3 regions of the Bacillus sp. LJBS17 genome follow, and region 1 is predicted to be linked to each of the others. Evidence: riboswitches for the same ligand, from Rfam matches in the RefSeq annotation. Region 1 holds a riboswitch; each other region holds the start of a gene.

Region 1 (5,928 bases):
AAGACGCGTTTATAAAAGAAACGGTAAATGAGGCTTTAAGAAGAGTGGAGCAATAAAAAAGAGACGGCATCTCATCTTTGAGATCCCGTCTCTTTTTGTGGTCTTTGCTGTAAGATAAATCTAATCGATTTGATTTGGAATTGCTCACCCGAGCCATCCCTTTTCTAACAGAAGATCTGACAGTTCATCATGGAGATAAACAGTTGTATCTAATTGATCATGCAATGCTATTCTGATGTGGGGATTTTCGGCTTCTGTTATTGCGACAGTGTATTTGTTAATGCTGGTTTTTATTGTTGTTAACAAATCAAGAATATCTTTGGGACAAAGACTTTGTTCAATGGGAAACCACCCCCTTTGTTTTTTTAGCAGCTCCTGATAAGAAAGTATTTGGCTTTGTTTCTTGCTTCTATACAAAATGCTATAATAAGCAACAAATTTTGTTGGGGGGTGTGATGATGAAGCAGATTATTGCGATGGGGGGCGGGGGTTTTTCGATGGAGCCGGATAATTTGTCCCTCGATCAATATATCCTCAATCAATCAAAACGAGAGCAGCCTCGTATTTGTTTTTTGCCGACGGCGAGCGGAGATTCCCAAAACTATATTCAGCGGTTTTATCATGCATTTCAAACACTGGATTGTGTGCCGTCTCACTTATCTTTGTTTAAGCCGCCATCAACAGATTTAACTTCTTTTGTTATGGAAATGGACGTGATTTATGTTGGCGGGGGAAATACGCGGAATTTACTTGTGTTATGGAAAGAGTGGGGGCTTGACCAGATTCTTAGGGAAGCATGGAAGAACGGTGTGGTTTTAGCTGGATTAAGTGCCGGTGCGATCTGCTGGTTTGAAGAAGGGGTGACGGATTCAGCCGGACCGCTGACAAGTTTGAAAAGTTTAGGTTTTTTGCAAGGGAGCTTTTGTCCCCATTATGACGGGGAAAAGGATCGGAGACCGGCATACCACCAGCTGATATCTAACAAGTTCTTATGCAGTGGCTATGCAGCGGATGATGGGGCTGCTCTCCATTTCATAAATGATCAGCTGTTTCAGACTGTGAGTTCAAGGTCGGAAGGAAAGGCATATCGGGTGATGATGGCTGAACATGAAATAGCTGAAATTCCGTTGCCGGTCAAATATTTAGGGTGAAATTGGCTGAATATTATCTATATTCCTCTTTTTTTCAGATTGATTTTATGATAAGATGAGTGCGAAATCAATAGTTACTGGGGGTGCCCGCTTTCGGGCTGAGAGAGAAGGTAAGCTTCTTAACCCTTTGGACCTGATCTGGTTCGTACCAGCGTGGGGAAGTAGAGGAATTGTTTTTGTTATTGTCTTGCTGGGCAATAATATGTTTCTTTCTGACTGTAACCGGGTTCATTTATATGAATCCGGTTTTTTGTGCTGGTTATGGGCTTGATTTTGTCCTTTCAAACGTAGAGAGGGGAAGGAAAAGTAATGCAAAACAATTCAGTGCAGCAAGCCAACATTTCCATTATGTCAAGTTTTTCAGGCAGCAAGAAGGTATACGTGGAGGGTTCTTCTTCGGACATCCAAGTGCCGATGAGGGAGATCCTATTGAGTCCGACGACGGGATCGTTCGGCGAAGAGGAAAACGCGCCTGTGCGTGTCTATGATACAAGCGGACCGTATACGGACCCTGAAGTAACCATTAATATTCAAGAAGGATTAAAGCCGCTCCGCCAAAAATGGATCACAGAGCGCGGTGACGTGGAAGAGTATGAAGGTCGGGCTATAAAACCAGAAGATAACGGTTATAAAAAAGCAAATCCAAACGTAAGCTACCCAGGATTAAAGCGGAAACCGCTGAGGGCGAAGGCAGGTCAAAATGTCACACAAATGCACTATGCAAAAAAGGGGATCATTACACCTGAGATGGAATTTATCGCCATTCGTGAGCATGTGTCTCCTGAATTCGTCAGAGACGAGGTAGCCAGCGGCCGGGCGATTATTCCTTCAAACATTAATCACCCTGAAAGTGAGCCAATGATTATCGGCCGGAATTTTCATGTGAAGATTAATGCGAATATCGGGAATTCAGCGGTTACGTCATCCATTGAAGAAGAAGTGGAAAAAATGACGTGGGCCATCCGCTGGGGAGCGGATACGATGATGGATCTCTCTACCGGAAAAGATATTCATACGACGCGTGAATGGATTATCCGCAATTGCCCCGTGCCTGTGGGAACTGTTCCGATTTATCAGGCGCTTGAAAAAGTAAACGGCGTAGCGGAGGATTTAACGTGGGAGATTTATCGTGATACGCTAATCGAGCAGGCAGAGCAGGGAGTGGATTATTTTACGATTCACGCGGGTGTTTTGCTTAGGTATGTACCGCTGACTGCCAAACGGACAACTGGTATTGTGTCACGCGGGGGAGCGATTATGGCGCAGTGGTGTCTGGCTCATCATCAAGAAAGCTTTTTATACACACATTTTGAAGAAATATGTGAGATTATGAAAATGTATGATATTGCTTTCTCACTTGGGGATGGTTTGCGTCCCGGATCAATTGCTGATGCCAATGACGAAGCGCAGTTTGCTGAATTAGAGACGCTTGGAGAGCTGACGCAAATTGCCTGGAAGCATGATGTTCAGGTGATGATTGAGGGTCCTGGACATGTTCCGATGCATAAAATCAAAGAGAACGTCGATAAACAAATGGACATTTGTAAAGAAGCGCCTTTTTACACATTGGGGCCGTTGACAACGGATATTGCTCCGGGATATGACCATATTACTTCAGCGATCGGAGCGGCGATGATCGGCTGGTATGGGACAGCAATGCTTTGTTATGTAACGCCGAAGGAGCATTTGGGGCTGCCAAACCGTGATGATGTTCGTGAAGGAGTCATTACATATAAGATCGCTGCGCATGCGGCAGACCTTGCAAAAGGGCATCCCGGAGCGCAAATCCGGGATGATGCGTTATCGAAAGCCCGTTTTGAATTCCGCTGGCGGGATCAGTTTAATTTATCTCTTGATCCGGAGAGAGCCCTTGAATACCATGATGAAACCCTGCCTGCTGAAGGAGCAAAAACCGCTCACTTTTGTTCCATGTGCGGCCCGAAATTTTGCAGCATGAGAATTTCACAGGATATTCGGGATTATGCAAAGAAAAACGATCTCAGTGAAGCAGAAGCCATAAATAAAGGATTAAAAGAAAAAGCAAAAGAGTTTGTCGATACGGGAAGCAATTTATATCAATAAATAAGATGAAGATGGAGAATGCTCCATCTTCATTTTTTTAGAAAAACAGAGAGCGTCGAAGCGGAGGAATACTCTGTTCAAAGCGGAAAACATTTTCTGGATCATATTTCGTTTTGACACGGCGGAGTCGTTCAACGTTTTCGCCGTAATATGTTCTTGGCCAGTTTCTGATTTTGATATCTGGCCAATTTACGTAGTCTCCCATCGTTTAACTCGAAAGTCCGGATCATCCCGTGTCACGATACGTCCGGTCAATTTTGTCTTTTCCACACACCCACATCTCTTTCTCTCGTATTCTAGTTTCTCTAGCTTATGCGTCAGGGGATAAGAGTGTATAAGGAAAAAGCGGGGATGCAATCTGATATAGTATCAATACCCTCAAAAAATAGTTGACAGGTCGGTATTGTATGAATTAACATGGTCAGTACAAATTTTTCAAATTTATCGCGCTGATCGGGACACCGAAGGCTCTTATCTTTTAGATAAGGGCCTTTTTTGTATGAAAAAGGAGGGATTATTGATGGGAGTCAAAAAAGAAAAGGGGAGAAAACGATTCAGGAAGCGAAAAACCTACGGGAATCAGATTTTGCCGCTTGAGCTGCTGATTGAAAAAAACAAACGAGAGATTATAAACAGCGCGGAACTCATGGAAGAAATTTATATGAAGATTGATGAGAAGCATACGCAATGTGTAACTAAATATAAAAAAACCCGCTGACTACAGCGGGTTTTTGCATTTCTCCATTAAGCATCTTTTTTAATCGGCAATCCAAGGCCTTCTGCCACGCGTTTTCCGTATTCAGGATCCGCTTTGTAGAAGTGCTCGATTTGGCGCAGCTTGATTTCTTCTTTTTCTACCGGCTTCATAGCATTAACGATATTTTCAACAAGGCGGGTACGTTCATCTTCACTCATTAAACGATACAGATCACCAGCTTGAGTGTAGTGATCGTTGTGATCGTAGCTTACGCTGTCAGCGATACCTTGTACCGGATATGCTGCTTGCTTATCCTCAGGTGACTCTTTTGGACCGCCGAAGCTGTTAGGCTCGTAATACACAGATCCGCCGCCGTTATCATCAAAACGCATTTGCCCATCACGCTGATAATTGTTTACTTTGTTGCGTGCGCGGTTGATTGGCAGCGCTTGATGGTTTGCACCGACACGGTAGCGGTGTGCATCATGATAAGCAAAAAGTCGGCCTTGAAGCATTTTATCCGGTGAAACATCAATACCAGGCACGAGGGTTCCAGGTGAAAATGTCGCTTGTTCTACCTCTGCAAAGTAGTTTTCCGGATTTCTGTCTAGAACCATGCGTCCGACCTCGATTAACGGGTAGTCTTTTTGAGACCAAACTTTTGTGACATCAAACGGATCGAAACGGTACGTATTTGCATCTTCTAAAGGCATGATTTGCACATATAGTTTCCATGCAGGATAATCACCGTTTTCGATTGCGTTGAAAAGGTCTTCTGTATGGTAATCAGGGTTTTCACCGGCAATTTTTGCTGCCGTATTGACATCAAGGTTTTTCACGCCTTGTTCTGTTTTAAAGTGATATTTAATCCATACGCCTTCGCCTTCGGCATTTGTCCATTTGAATGTATGGCTTCCGAAGCCGTGCATGTGGCGAAGTGTTGCAGGAATTCCGCGGTCAGACATCAGGATTGTCACTTGGTGCAGTGACTCTGGTGAAAGTGACCAGAAATCCCATACAGCCGTAGGGTTTTTCAGGTGTGTTTTTGGATCTCTTTTTTGTGTATGGATGAAATCAGGGAACTTAATCGCATCGCGGATAAAGAATACAGGCGTATTGTTGCCGACGATGTCGTAGTTTCCTTCTTCAGTATAAAATTTAACAGCAAATCCGCGCGGATCGCGAACTGTGTCAGCAGAGCCAAGTTCACCGGCAACTGTTGAGAAACGGATGAACAACGGTGTGCGTTTGCCGACTTCAGAAAGGAAAGCGGCTTTCGTGTATTTTGTTACGTCGTTTGTCACTTCAAAATATCCGTGTGCGCCTGCTCCTTTGGCGTGAACAACACGTTCAGGAACACGTTCTCGGTTGAAATGGGCCAATTTTTCGAGTAAATGTACATCTTGAATTAAAGTTGGTCCGCGAGAACCGGCAGTCATTGAGTTTTGATTATCTCCAACCGGAGCGCCCCAGCTAGTTGTCAGTTTATTTGAACTCATGTTATCACCTCTTGGAATTTATAAGAACATAATATCATCTCTAAGTAAAAAGTCAATATTATTTTATAATTATTATAAAATAGTTATCTCTATTAATCGATATCTAGTATCGAAAGTGTTGAAAAACCTTGTTGTAACAGCTTTTTATGACACTTAATAATTTTTGGAGAAATAATTTTTCCTTCTCTATTTGCGAAACAAGCAGAGTAAGTGATAAACAAGGATATCAAAAATCGTATTTAAAAAAGAGTTGACATATCGGAATAATTTGAATTAACATGTTATTCAAACAAAAAAAACAATTGGGCAGCTGATCGGACCGCCGAAGGCTCTCATCTCTACAAGAACAGAGATGGGGGCCTTTTTGTTTTTTTGAAGGCGGGGTTGGCAGAAAGAGAGGGATAAAAGTGGCTGTGACCATCAGCATCAAAGAAAAGGCATTTGTTCAAGAGGGCCGCAAAAACACGGTCTTAGAGAACATAGAATTATCAATCGCACC
Region 2 (5,928 bases), 650 kb from region 1:
TTAAAACCGAAAAAACTTGATAAAGGATCATCTCGCTTTACCACCTCTGATGTTCGTCTTCAGATATGAGCTCAGAAATTGTGCCTGATACATCTACGTTGTCAGGCGTGCAGAGGAAAATATCTGAGCCGATTCTTTGAATATCGCCGCCAATGGCATAAACGGTTCCGCTTAAAAAGTCAACAATCCGCTTCGCCTGGTCATGTTGTATCCGCTGAAGATTGACGACAACTGCCCGCCGGTTCTTCAAATGGTCGGCTATTTCCTGCGCCTCCGCATAAACGCGCGGCTCACTCAACACCACTTTAGAGGATTTCTGAACACTTTGCAAGCTCACTACATTCTGTTTGCCCGAAGGTTTATTCCCCGTATAAGCCGGCTTTTCTTTTTGCTCATGCTCCTCATGAGATTCCCGCTCTGTCTCAATATATTCATATTCGTATTCTTCATCTTCCATTGAGAAAAAGTTTTTCAGTTTATTTTTCATACTCATTGCTGTACACCCCCTGTTTCATTTCCGACTAACGATGAGCCGATTCTAATATAAGTAGCTCCTTCTTCAATTGCAATTTCAAAATCATTTGACATGCCCATCGACAGTTCAGTACACGGAGCGTTCGGCTGGTTCAGCTTCTGAACCTGGTCACGGAGTTCTCTCAGCGACCTGAAACAGCTTCTGATCTGATCTTGATCATCAGTCAGCGGAGCCATTGTCATCAGCCCGGCAACAAGGATATGTTCGAAACCGGAAAGCTCCTGTATGAATGGAATGACTTCTTCTTTTTTCATGCCGTGTTTAGAAGGCTCAAGAGAGGTATTGACCTGCACAAAGCATCGTACAGTACCTTCAGCCCGTTTTTCAATTTCTTTCGCTAATGAGAGCCGGTCTAGGGAATGGATATAGGAAACCGAATTGACGACAGATTTTGCTTTTCTTGATTGCAGACTGCCGATAAAATGCCATTCCGGATTCCCTTTTATCAATTCCTGTTTGCGGAGCAGTTCCGCATCCCGATTCTCTCCGAGGCAGGTGATGCCAGCATCTACTGCCTCCTGTGCTCTTTCAGGCGATACATATTTAGTGACTGCAATAACCGTAACTTCATCGGAGCTGCGGCCCGATCTGTTACATGCTTCGTTTATTCGTTCGTTTATATGTCGTAAATTATCAACAACACGCAAGATCTTTTATGCCTCCTTCATTCCGATAAAGGACATCATCCGTCCAGTTTTCCCCTGATCGCGGCGGTGAGAATAGAAAAGAGACGGCTCGCTTTCCGTGCATAAACCGCTGACAGAAATTTGTTCACTTGCCAAACCGCTGTCCATCAGTATAAGACGGTTCAGCTCTTTCAGATCAAGCTGATATTGTGCCTTTGCCGTCTGATTAACGGCAAGGTCTGCTGAAACCGGCAATGCGCGGACAGCATCCATTACGCGGTCGTCTACCGTATAGCATGCTCCGCTGATAGACGGGCCAATAACAGCGTAAATATCTGAGGGATTTGAACCTTCCTTCTCAGTCCATTGCTTCACCATTTCTCTGCCAATCTGTTTGACGGTGCCTTTCCACCCGGCATGGGCGACTCCGACAAGCGACTTAACCGGATCATAAAAGAAAAGAGGCACACAATCAGCAAAGCATAATGCCAAAAATACATTTTTTTCATTTGTATAGAGCCCGTCCGTTGCTTTTAGAGCCGTGTGATACTCACGGGCGCCTTTTCCCCTATCCCTCTGCGTCACTTTCTGAACGCGATTATCATGTGTCTGATCAGCGAATACCCAAGACTGCAAATCAGTATTAAACATATCGGCAATATATTCACGATTTTTAACTACATCTGCATCTTTGTCATGAACGTGCAATCCTGTATTTAACGATTCAAAAGGCTTTTGGCTGACACCGCCGTTTTTTGTCGTAAATCCGGCAATGACCTCTTTGTTGTTTTGATTCGTTTGAGCCCAGTCTTGTATCATGAGTGTCGAGGGTGTGGTAAGACTGAATGGGTGATATGTATTCATGATGATCCAACCTTTCGACAAACATTTAAAAAAGCGGAATTTCCCACTTATTTTACCACATCTTACTGCATACGTTGAGCGCCGATTTGCATATTTCTAAATGAAATGTGCCGGAAGAATCGAGACTTCCGGCATTTGCCAATCTGCGGCAGACAAGCAGGTTTATGCATGTGGTTCACTTAATCGGACCAAGATTACATCTTCCCCGATTTTTACTATATTTCGCCATGGAATGACCAATTCCTCTTCTTTTCCAAAAAATCCGAGAACTTTCCCATTTCCTCCTAGTATGATCGCCTGAATTTTACCAGTGGTCACATTGATATCAATATCACCAATACTCCCCAGCTTTTTTCCGTTTGAGACATTGACGACATCCTTTACCTGAAATTCTGAAATGCTGATCATTCCATCACGTCCTTTTTCCGTCCTTTTGTTCAAGTATATGAACGGGCAGGCTGAACCTTGTCAGCAAGAAGAAATTTTCATGTCATTGCTCTTTTTTCCGGCTGCACCAGCTGATGATAAAATCGAGTATAATTTTTGTATACTCTACTAGCTGCTCAATCGATACCTTCTCGTTCACAGAGTGTGCATTGTGCAGATCTCCAGGACCGTATATTACGCATGGAATACCGGCATCATACAGCCATCCGCCATCTGTAACTGATTGAGAAACGTCAATAATTGGACACTCCCGTTTCACTTTCTGATGAGAGGCAGTTAGCGCTAAGACGCCTGGGTGGCCAGGGTCAACTTCCAATGCCGGAAAAATTTCTCCTCTGTCTTCTATCATAGATGAGCCTCCCCACTTGAATACAGGGCGGTTTTCCCTAAGCCAAATATCACTGTCACTCAGCGGATTGACGTAATCTTCTATTTCCGCTGCCACTTGGTCATGGGTTTCATTCGGATAAAAATGGACTGTGATCCACAGCCGGCATTCGTCCGCTATAAAAGCCGCATGTCTGCCGCCTTCTATAACAGCCGGGTTAATTGTATTTGTTCCAGGTTTAAAGCCGGGATAACTTTTCATAATAGACCAGTGGCGCTCAAGTTCACCGAGCCCCGCAATGATTTTCGCCATTTTTTCAATTGCGCTTGCTCCGAATGTTCCTCCCCCTGCGTGGATCATATTCCGTCTCGTTCCATCATGAAATGTTTGACTGCTTTTGATTTCGATCCAGCCTGTAATGACACCGCCTTGGCCTTGAATATGCATATCGCTCGTATCCGCGACAATTGCAAAATCAGCGTGGTAGCCCCTCTTGCAGCATTCAAGCGTGCCGGCTTCTCCAACTTCCTCCCCGATAACCGATTGCAGAATCAGATCACCGGGAAGTTCAATGCCTGCTTCACGAATCAATTTGACAGCAAACAACACACAAGCCATTCCGCCCTTCATATCGGAAGCGCCTCGACCGATTAAGAGACCGTTTTTTTCAATTGGATGAAATGGATCATGCTCCCATTTTTCATCCTCTTTTACCTCTGCCACATCTACATGGCCATTGATAATCAGGCTATAATAATCTGCTGAATCTGTTCCTTTTAGCTTCCCTACAACATTGGGATCTCCAGGGTACACATCCCATTTGTCGATCGAGAATCCCAATTCATTTAAATATCCCGCAATCCATGACTGAATGCCCTCTGTATTTCTTGCAGGCGGAGCAGGTGTTTGATAAGAAATTAGCGTTTTCGCAAGCTGAATAAGCTCCTCCTTATGTTCTTCCACTTTTTTTTGCAAAGAGTCTATTTGTTGATCCAATGTAAATCCGCTCCTATTCTTTAAAATCAAATAAGCCGTTTCAAATGTGATGAAACGGCTTAATAAAAACAAACGGAGTCCGATGTACTCCGCTTTTCACCGCTTCCCTCCGCTGGCATGATCCAGATCAGGTCAAAAGGGTTGAGACAACGTCTCTCTCAGCTTCGCAAAGCACCCCTAGGATGAATCTATATATATTTGTCAGGCATTCGTTATCGGCTCAGCTCTAGTTAAAAACGGCCGATCTTGATTCCATAATACATGGATTGGCGTATCAAAAAAAGCGGAAAGTATTTGATTAGTAAGCATTTCCTTTATTTCTCCGGATCCAAAGACCTCTCCCTGTTTTAATAAAAGGGCTTTATCAAAGACAGGCAAAATTTCTTCAGCATGATGAGTCACATAAAGGATAGATGGTGCATTTTCTTTGTTTGCAATGTATGTAATCGTATCTAACAGCTTTTCCCGGGCAATAAAATCCAGTCCTGTGACTGGTTCATCCAGTATCAGCAGCTCCGGATCGGCCATTAGTGCTCTAGCAATCAATGCTCTTTGTTTTTCCCCTTGAGAAAGGGTTTCATAGCGGCGATCGGCATATTCAATTGCTCCCAAGTCCTCTAACAAACCAATCGCTTTTTCCCTGGTTTTCTTACTTGGCGTTTCATATAACCCAATCGAAGCGTAAGCTCCGCTCAAAGCAATTTCAAAGGCTGAATCTGCCGGATACAATTTTTGCTGAAGAGCTGCTGAGACGAGGCCAATTTTACGTCTGAGCTTTTCCCCAAGCTCTGTTTTGCCAAATTCATGGCCAAGCACCTGCATCTCGCCTGATGTTGGAAAATAATAAGAGCAAAGCATATTTAACAGCGCTGTCTTCCCGGCGCCATTTAGGCCGTAAAGCACCCAATTTTCCTTTTCTTCCACCTTCCAATGAATATCTCTCAGTATCCATTTCCCATTCCGTTTTAGTGAGACATTGTCAAGCTGCAAAATCATCGTGGTCCTCCTCTTTATTGCCTTTTATAATTGTTTTAATTTTCATAAAACTTTGTACGAACTAGGATACCTTACTTTTTCCAAAACGTAAACCATCCATAATCAATAGAAAAGCCTTTAAAACAACATCGTTTTAAAGGCTTTTCATTATTGATGAATATTTTTATTCATTTGTTTGATAGCCGCTTTTTCAAGTCTGGACACCTGCGCTTGAGAAATTCCGATTTCCTCGGCGACTTCCATTTGGGTTTTCCCTTGGAAGAATCGCTTTCTCAAAATCATTTTTTCCCTATCATTCAGCCTTCTCATGCCCTCTTTTAAAGCCAGCTCTTCAATCCATTGTGAATCTGTGTTACGCTCATCACTGATTTGGTCCATCACATAGATCGGGTCTCCGCCGTCGTTATAGATCGGTTCAAATAGAGAAACCGGATCCTGGATGGCATCAAGCGCAAATACAATTTCCTCATGCGGTACTTCAAGAACTTTTGCGATGTCTTCTGCAGTCGGCTCCTTGCTTGTCTCACTGATTAACCGCTCTCTTACCTGAAGCGCCTTGTAAGCGATGTCCCGGAGTGATCTTGAGACACGGATCGGGTTATTATCGCGTAAATACCTGCGGATCTCTCCGATAATCATAGGTACAGCGTATGTTGAAAACTTAACATTGTGGCTTAGGTCAAAATTATCAATGGATTTCATTAGTCCGATGCAGCCGACTTGAAATAAGTCATCAACATACTCCCCTCTGTTATTAAATCGTTGAATGACACTTAAGACAAGACGCAAGTTCCCGTTTACAAGCTTTTCTCTTGCTGAATCATCGCCTTCATCCTGCAGCTGCCTAAACAGCTTTCTCATCTCTTCATTCTTGAGTACTGGTAATTTGGAGGTATCCACCCCGCAGATTTCGACTTTATTTCTCGACACTTTTTTCCCTCCCTACAGGAGCTGCTGTACAACGTTAAGTATCTCCTTGGGTGGGAAAAATATGCACTGCACTCAGACCGAAAAACTGTCGAAATCAGGAAATCCCTGTAAAATCAAGGGGTTCTAACCATAAAATTTTTTACACCATTTTGTTGAACTCTTTTCTCAATCTTTTTATAATTCTTTTCTCAAGCCGCGAAATATAA
Region 3 (5,928 bases), 2.0 Mb from region 1:
GCGGAAGCACTCTTTCAAAATCTTCTTCTTTCAGAGAGGCAATCGCAGCAGTCAGCTGCTCTCTTACCACATCAAGCTCACGTTTCATTTGGCTGCCTGAAATAAAATCATGCGCAGGCTCAAGATGACTCGGGGCTTTCCGTTTATTATTTCTGTCCTGTGCTACCTCAAGCGGTTTTCCTTCAATTTCTTTAATCGGAGCGTCCTTTATACGTTCCTTCAACATTTTTTGTGCGGTCATATCGATTTTTTTCAAATGGTCAAGAACTTCCCGTATGCTCCATTCTTCAGCAGAAGGCTTTTGGTTCAGCTTTTCGTCAGAAAGTCCTTTCAATTCGTTCCACGTTTCTAATCTGGCTTCATTAAAGATACTCATCATATCTCCTCCTAAAATGACATTACCATATATATAAGCAATTATCATTTATAAAGCACTTCAAATGGGTTATTTGTCTTAAAATTTTGAAACCTTTCCCGTGGTGTCTCGTATAAATGGTAACGGCGGCCGTTCATCAATGCATTGATGAAGAAAGGATGAGGAAATTGGAGTTATTTGGAGTACCTATACAAACAATTTATCTTTATACGCTTATTATTGCGGGCAGCCTTACGCTATTATTCCTGTTTTTCGGAGATGTATTTGCAGGACTGTCAGAAGGCATTCCGTTTCTTAATCCGACATTAGTGCTCTCATTTTTCACATGTTTTTCAGCGGGCGGATATATAGGTGAACTTGTATTGCCTCTGTCAAGCTTGCTGATTGCGCTTTTATCTTGCATCCTTTCGATCATGCTGGTGGTATTGCTTCACATCTTTGTACTGGTACCATTATCATCTGCAGAAGAATCATTGGCATATAGAGAAGATGATCTCAGAGGAAGACTCGGTAAAGTGATTACAGCTGTGCCGGTTGACGGGTTTGGTGAAGTGGTCATAGAAGGGATAGGCGGGACCATTTCAAAGTCAGCGGTCAGTTTTGATAATCAGCAGATCAGTTACGGGACAACGGTGTTAGTCGTAGATATTAACAACGGAGTTCTTTCGGTTACTCCGCATGAACCCATTTAATATACAAGGAGGAATTTGATATGACAATGCCGATTATAATGATCATCGGAGTTGTATTCTTTTTATTAATTGCACTAATAGCTGTGTTTATTACGAAGTATCGTACAGCAGGGCCTGATGAAGCGTTAATTGTAACGGGGAGCTATCTGGGCAATAAAAATGTTCATGTCGATGAAGGCGGCAACCGTATTAAAATCGTCCGCGGCGGAGGAACCTTTGTCCTTCCCGTCTTCCAGCAGGCAGAGCCGCTAAGCCTATTATCAAGCAAACTCGATGTTTCGACACCTGAAGTCTATACAGAACAAGGAGTGCCAGTAATGGCCGATGGAACTGCGATTATTAAAATCGGCGGTTCTATAGGAGAAATCGCTACAGCAGCCGAACAATTTTTAGGGAAATCAAAAGACGACCGTGAGCAGGAAGCGCGGGAGGTTTTAGAAGGCCACCTTCGTTCCATTCTCGGCTCAATGACAGTAGAAGAAATCTATAAAAACAGAGAAAAATTCTCTCAAGAGGTGCAGCGTGTCGCTTCACAGGATCTCGCGAAAATGGGGCTTGTAATCGTCTCGTTTACCATTAAAGATGTTCGTGATAAAAACGGTTATCTTGAATCATTAGGGAAACCGAGAATTGCCCAAGTAAAACGCGATGCTGATATCGCAACAGCAGAGGCTGATAAAGAAACCCGAATTAAGCGGGCAGAAGCCGATAAAGACGCAAAAAAATCAGAACTTGAACGGGCGACGGAAATCGCTGAAGCTGAAAAACTCAATCAGCTCAAAATGGCTGAATTTCGCAGAGAACAAGATACGGCAAAAGCGAATGCCGACCAAGCATATGATTTAGAGACTGCCAGAGCGCGCCAGCAAGTCACAGAGCAGGAAATGCAGGTTAAAATTATCGAACGCCAAAAACAAATAGAACTAGAAGAAAAAGAAATTCTTCGCCGTGAACGTCAATACGACTCAGAGGTAAAGAAAAAAGCCGATGCAGACCGTTATTCTGTTGAGCAGTCCGCAGCAGCTGAGAAAGCCAAACAGCTCGCGGAAGCCGATGCCAAGAAGTACAGTATAGAAGCAATGGCAAAGGCTGAGGCGGAAAAAGTAAGAATTGACGGGCTAGCAAAAGCAGAAGCGGAAAAAGCGAAAGGAGAGACAGAGGCAGAGGTTATCCGCCTGAAAGGTCTTGCAGAAGCGGAAGCAAAAGAGAAAATTGCGGCTGCTTTTGAACAGTACGGGCAGGCGGCGATTTTCGATATGATTGTCAAAATGCTTCCGGAATACGCGAAACAAGCAGCGGCACCTCTTTCAAATATTGATAAAATCACCGTTGTCGATACAGGAGGAAGCGGTGAATCAAGCGGAGCAAACAAAGTAACCAGCTATGCGACGAACTTAATGTCAAGTTTGCAAGAAAGTTTAAAAGCATCCTCAGGAATTGATGTAAAAGAAATGCTTGAGAACTTTTCAGGAAAAGGAAACGTAAAACAAAGCATTAATGAATTAACAAATGAAATCAAAGAAGCCAAAACGATCCAAAAATCAGAGTAAGGAAAGGGCAGAACCGTATGGTAACTGTACGTGAAGCGAAGTTAGAGGATATAAAGGACATTGCAAAAGTGCATGTAGACAGCTGGAGGTCAACATACCACGAAATTATCCCGATTGATTATTTAAACAGCCTGAACTATAAGGAATTTGAAGACAAATGGAAAAGTCGCTCGTTAAAGGGAGTATTTGTTGCTCAGGACGAAAAGGGTTCAGTATTCGGCTTTGCTTCATTTGGACCTATTCGCTCTGAACAAGAAGGCTATGACGGCGAGTTATACGCTATTTATCTTCTGGAAGAGCGCCAGCGGCAAGGTGCAGGCAGGGCGCTCTTAGCAAAAGGAGCGGAGTATTTGCTTCAACATGGGTTTTCAAGTATGTTTGTTTGGGTTATTGAGCAGAATCCCTCGATTATATTTTATCAGGCCTATTCACCTGAAAGAGTAGCGGAGGACAACTTTGAAATTGCCGGAGTAAGGTTGAAAGAAGTAGGTCTTGGCTGGCCGGATCTTTCAGCTTTAAAAACACTTCTTAACAGATAACGAACAATCCCCCAGCGGAATTCGCTGGGGGATTGTTACTTTTACGCTTTGTCACTTTTAAGCAGACGGGGTGCTGTCATAAATAATAAACATAGGACAATTGCACAAATAATGAATGAAGGTACCATGTAAGTCGCATTATAAGTTAAAGAATAAATCCATACCGGTGTTCCTTTTGGAGCAAAGCTACCGAAAAACACAGCTCCTGAAATGACATGCGCGGCATAGCGCAGCAAACTGCCGATAAAAACTGCGCTGACCACTGAAACAATCAATTTCCCTTTTGTTTTTGATACAGCGGCTTTACGGACTGAAGAAGCGAAACAGCCGCTTATGCCGATTGCCGCGAAAGCGACAATGTAATCTAACAATAGCTGTACAGGATGTTGAGCAAACAAGTTTCCGATTGCTATTTGTACTAGACCTGTCAACAAACCTGTAGTAAGACCTGCTTTGACACCCCAGCGAAACGAAATTAAAAAGATCGGAATCATCATGATGGAGACCGAGCCTCCTTGAGGCATGCTAAGAAACATTCCTGAGACAATGTCTAAAATAACGGCTGCCGCTGTCATAATGGCAATTTCAATAAGGCGAACCAGTTGCTTAGATTGATTCATATCTATCTCCTTCCATTGACAGACAACCAAAAGGACAACAAAAAAGCAGCACGCGGAAGGATGAGAAAAGTTCCACGCACTGCTTTACGATCTGCAATTCATTTGACTTTGCCACATCCCTACGCCAGCGTTAACTAACAGGTTCAAAGGGTCAGAACGAAACCGCTCACTCTCAGCTTTAATGCTCCCCTTGTGGTCATCAGTATTTAGTTCGTTTCTACTATACAAGAAAACGAAAAAAACAACAAGATCACATGACTGATGTATATGTTCTTTTAAGAAAGTTATATGATACACACGCTTTAGAAATCATGGCGAGGATTATAGTTTATTTGTTTTATAGATTTTTTAAAAAAACTATTGCAATAAATAAATAGAGGTGTTATATTATTAAACGTCGCTGATGCACAGCGGACACAAACTAGATGCTTCAAAACAACTTGAAAAAAGTTGTTGACAAAAAAGAAGCTGAATGTTATATTAGTAAAGCTGCTTCATTGAGAAGTGACGAAATGATCTTTGAAAACTAAACAAGACAAAACGTACCTGTTAATTCATTTTTATAAATCGCACAGCGATGTGCGTAGTCAGTCAAACTAGGGCCTGCACGACGCAGGTCACACAGGTGTCGCCGCAGGATGCGGTGAACTTAACCTGTGATCCATTTATCGGAGAGTTTGATCCTGGCTCAGGACGAACGCTGGCGGCGTGCCTAATACATGCAAGTCGAGCGGACAGATGGGAGCTTGCTCCCTGATGTTAGCGGCGGACGGGTGAGTAACACGTGGGTAACCTGCCTGTAAGACTGGGATAACTCCGGGAAACCGGGGCTAATACCGGATGGTTGTTTGAACCGCATGGTTCAAACATAAAAGGTGGCTTCGGCTACCACTTACAGATGGACCCGCGGCGCATTAGCTAGTTGGTGAGGTAACGGCTCACCAAGGCAACGATGCGTAGCCGACCTGAGAGGGTGATCGGCCACACTGGGACTGAGACACTACCAGACTCCTACGGGAGGCAGCAGTAGGGAATCTTCCGCAATGGACGAAAGTCTGACGGAGCAACGCCGCGTGAGTGATGAAGGTTTTCGGATCGTAAAGCTCTGTTGTTAGGGAAGAACAAGTACCGTTCGAATAGGGCGGTACCTTGACGGTACCTAACCAGAAAGCCACGGCTAACTACGTGCCAGCAGCCGCGGTAATACGTAGGTGGCAAGCGTTGTCCGGAATTATTGGGCGTAAAGGGCTCGCAGGCGGTTTCTTAAGTCTGATGTGAAAGCCCCCGGCTCAACCGGGGAGGGTCATTGGAAACTGGGGAACTTGAGTGCAGAAGAGGAGAGTGGAATTCCACGTGTAGCGGTGAAATGCGTAGAGATGTGGAGGAACACCAGTGGCGAAGGCGACTCTCTGGTCTGTAACTGACGCTGAGGAGCGAAAGCGTGGGGAGCGAACAGGATTAGATACCCTGGTAGTCCACGCCGTAAACGATGAGTGCTAAGTGTTAGGGGGTTTCCGCCCCTTAGTGCTGCAGCTAACGCATTAAGCACTCCGCCTGGGGAGTACGGTCGCAAGACTGAAACTCAAAGGAATTGACGGTACCGCACAAGCGGTGGAGCATGTGGTTTAATTCGAAGCAACGCGAAGAACCTTACCAGGTCTTGACATCCTCTGACAATCCTAGAGATAGGACGTCCCCTTCGGGGGCAGAGTGACAGGTGGTGCATGGTTGTCGTCAGCTCGTGTCGTGAGATGTTGGGTTAAGTCCCGCAACGAGCGCAACCCTTGATCTTAGTTGCCAGCATTCAGTTGGGCACTCTAAGGTGACTGCCGGTGACAAACCGGAGGAAGGTGGGGATGACGTCAAATCATCATGCCCCTTATGACCTGGGCTACACACGTGCTACAATGGACAGAACAAAGGGCAGCGAAACCGCGAGGTTAAGCCAATCCCACAAATCTGTTCTCAGTTCGGATCGCAGTCTGCAACTCGACTGCGTGAAGCTGGAATCGCTAGTAATCGCGGATCAGCATGCCGCGGTGAATACGTTCCCGAGCTTGTACACACCGCCCGTCACACCACGAGAGTTTGTAACACCCGAAGTCGGTGAGGTAACCTTTTAGGAGCCAGCCGCCGAAGGTGGGACAGATG

What was found. Region 1 has a riboswitch for thiamine pyrophosphate ahead of thiC (phosphomethylpyrimidine synthase ThiC). Riboswitches for the same ligand answer to the same signal wherever they lie in the genome.
Region 2: another riboswitch for thiamine pyrophosphate. It lies ahead of ylmB (N-formyl-4-amino-5-aminomethyl-2-methylpyrimidine deformylase); the one in region 1 lies ahead of thiC (phosphomethylpyrimidine synthase ThiC).
Region 3: another riboswitch for thiamine pyrophosphate. It lies ahead of thiT (energy-coupled thiamine transporter ThiT); the one in region 1 lies ahead of thiC (phosphomethylpyrimidine synthase ThiC).

Annotation. Positions count from the first base shown of each region.
Region 1 covers NZ_CP079759.1:934,531-940,458, forward strand. Annotated here, with positions in the region: gene KXZ66_RS04760 (hypothetical protein) at 1-56, shown strand, start outside; gene KXZ66_RS04765 (spore coat protein) at 145-417, opposite strand; gene KXZ66_RS04770 (Type 1 glutamine amidotransferase-like domain-containing protein) at 459-1,151, shown strand; TPP riboswitch at 1,221-1,328, shown strand; gene thiC (phosphomethylpyrimidine synthase ThiC) at 1,461-3,233, shown strand; partial or broken gene KXZ66_RS04780 (BBE domain-containing protein) at 3,271-3,441, opposite strand; gene senS (transcriptional regulator SenS) at 3,754-3,951, shown strand; gene katA (catalase KatA) at 3,978-5,429, opposite strand; gene KXZ66_RS04795 (ABC transporter ATP-binding protein) at 5,837-5,928, shown strand, end outside.
Region 2 covers NZ_CP079759.1:1,586,421-1,592,348, reverse strand. Annotated here, with positions in the region: gene KXZ66_RS08260 (YggT family protein) at 1-31, opposite strand, end outside; gene sepF (cell division protein SepF) at 38-493, opposite strand; gene KXZ66_RS08250 (YggS family pyridoxal phosphate-dependent enzyme) at 490-1,182, opposite strand; gene pgeF (peptidoglycan editing factor PgeF) at 1,189-2,025, opposite strand; gene KXZ66_RS08240 (YlmC/YmxH family sporulation protein) at 2,188-2,433, opposite strand; gene ylmB (N-formyl-4-amino-5-aminomethyl-2-methylpyrimidine deformylase) at 2,516-3,796, opposite strand; TPP riboswitch at 3,884-3,985, opposite strand; gene KXZ66_RS08230 (ABC transporter ATP-binding protein) at 3,998-4,792, opposite strand; gene sigG (RNA polymerase sporulation sigma factor SigG) at 4,940-5,722, opposite strand; gene sigE (RNA polymerase sporulation sigma factor SigE) at 5,862-5,928, opposite strand, start outside.
Region 3 covers NZ_CP079759.1:3,083,823-3,089,750, reverse strand. Annotated here, with positions in the region: gene KXZ66_RS16025 (DinB family protein) at 1-376, opposite strand, end outside; gene KXZ66_RS16020 (NfeD family membrane protein) at 544-1,068, shown strand; gene floT (flotillin lipid rafts scaffold protein FloT) at 1,089-2,618, shown strand; gene KXZ66_RS16010 (GNAT family N-acetyltransferase) at 2,636-3,157, shown strand; gene thiT (energy-coupled thiamine transporter ThiT) at 3,199-3,777, opposite strand; TPP riboswitch at 3,877-3,978, opposite strand; rRNA gene KXZ66_RS16000 (16S ribosomal RNA) at 4,443-5,928, shown strand, end outside.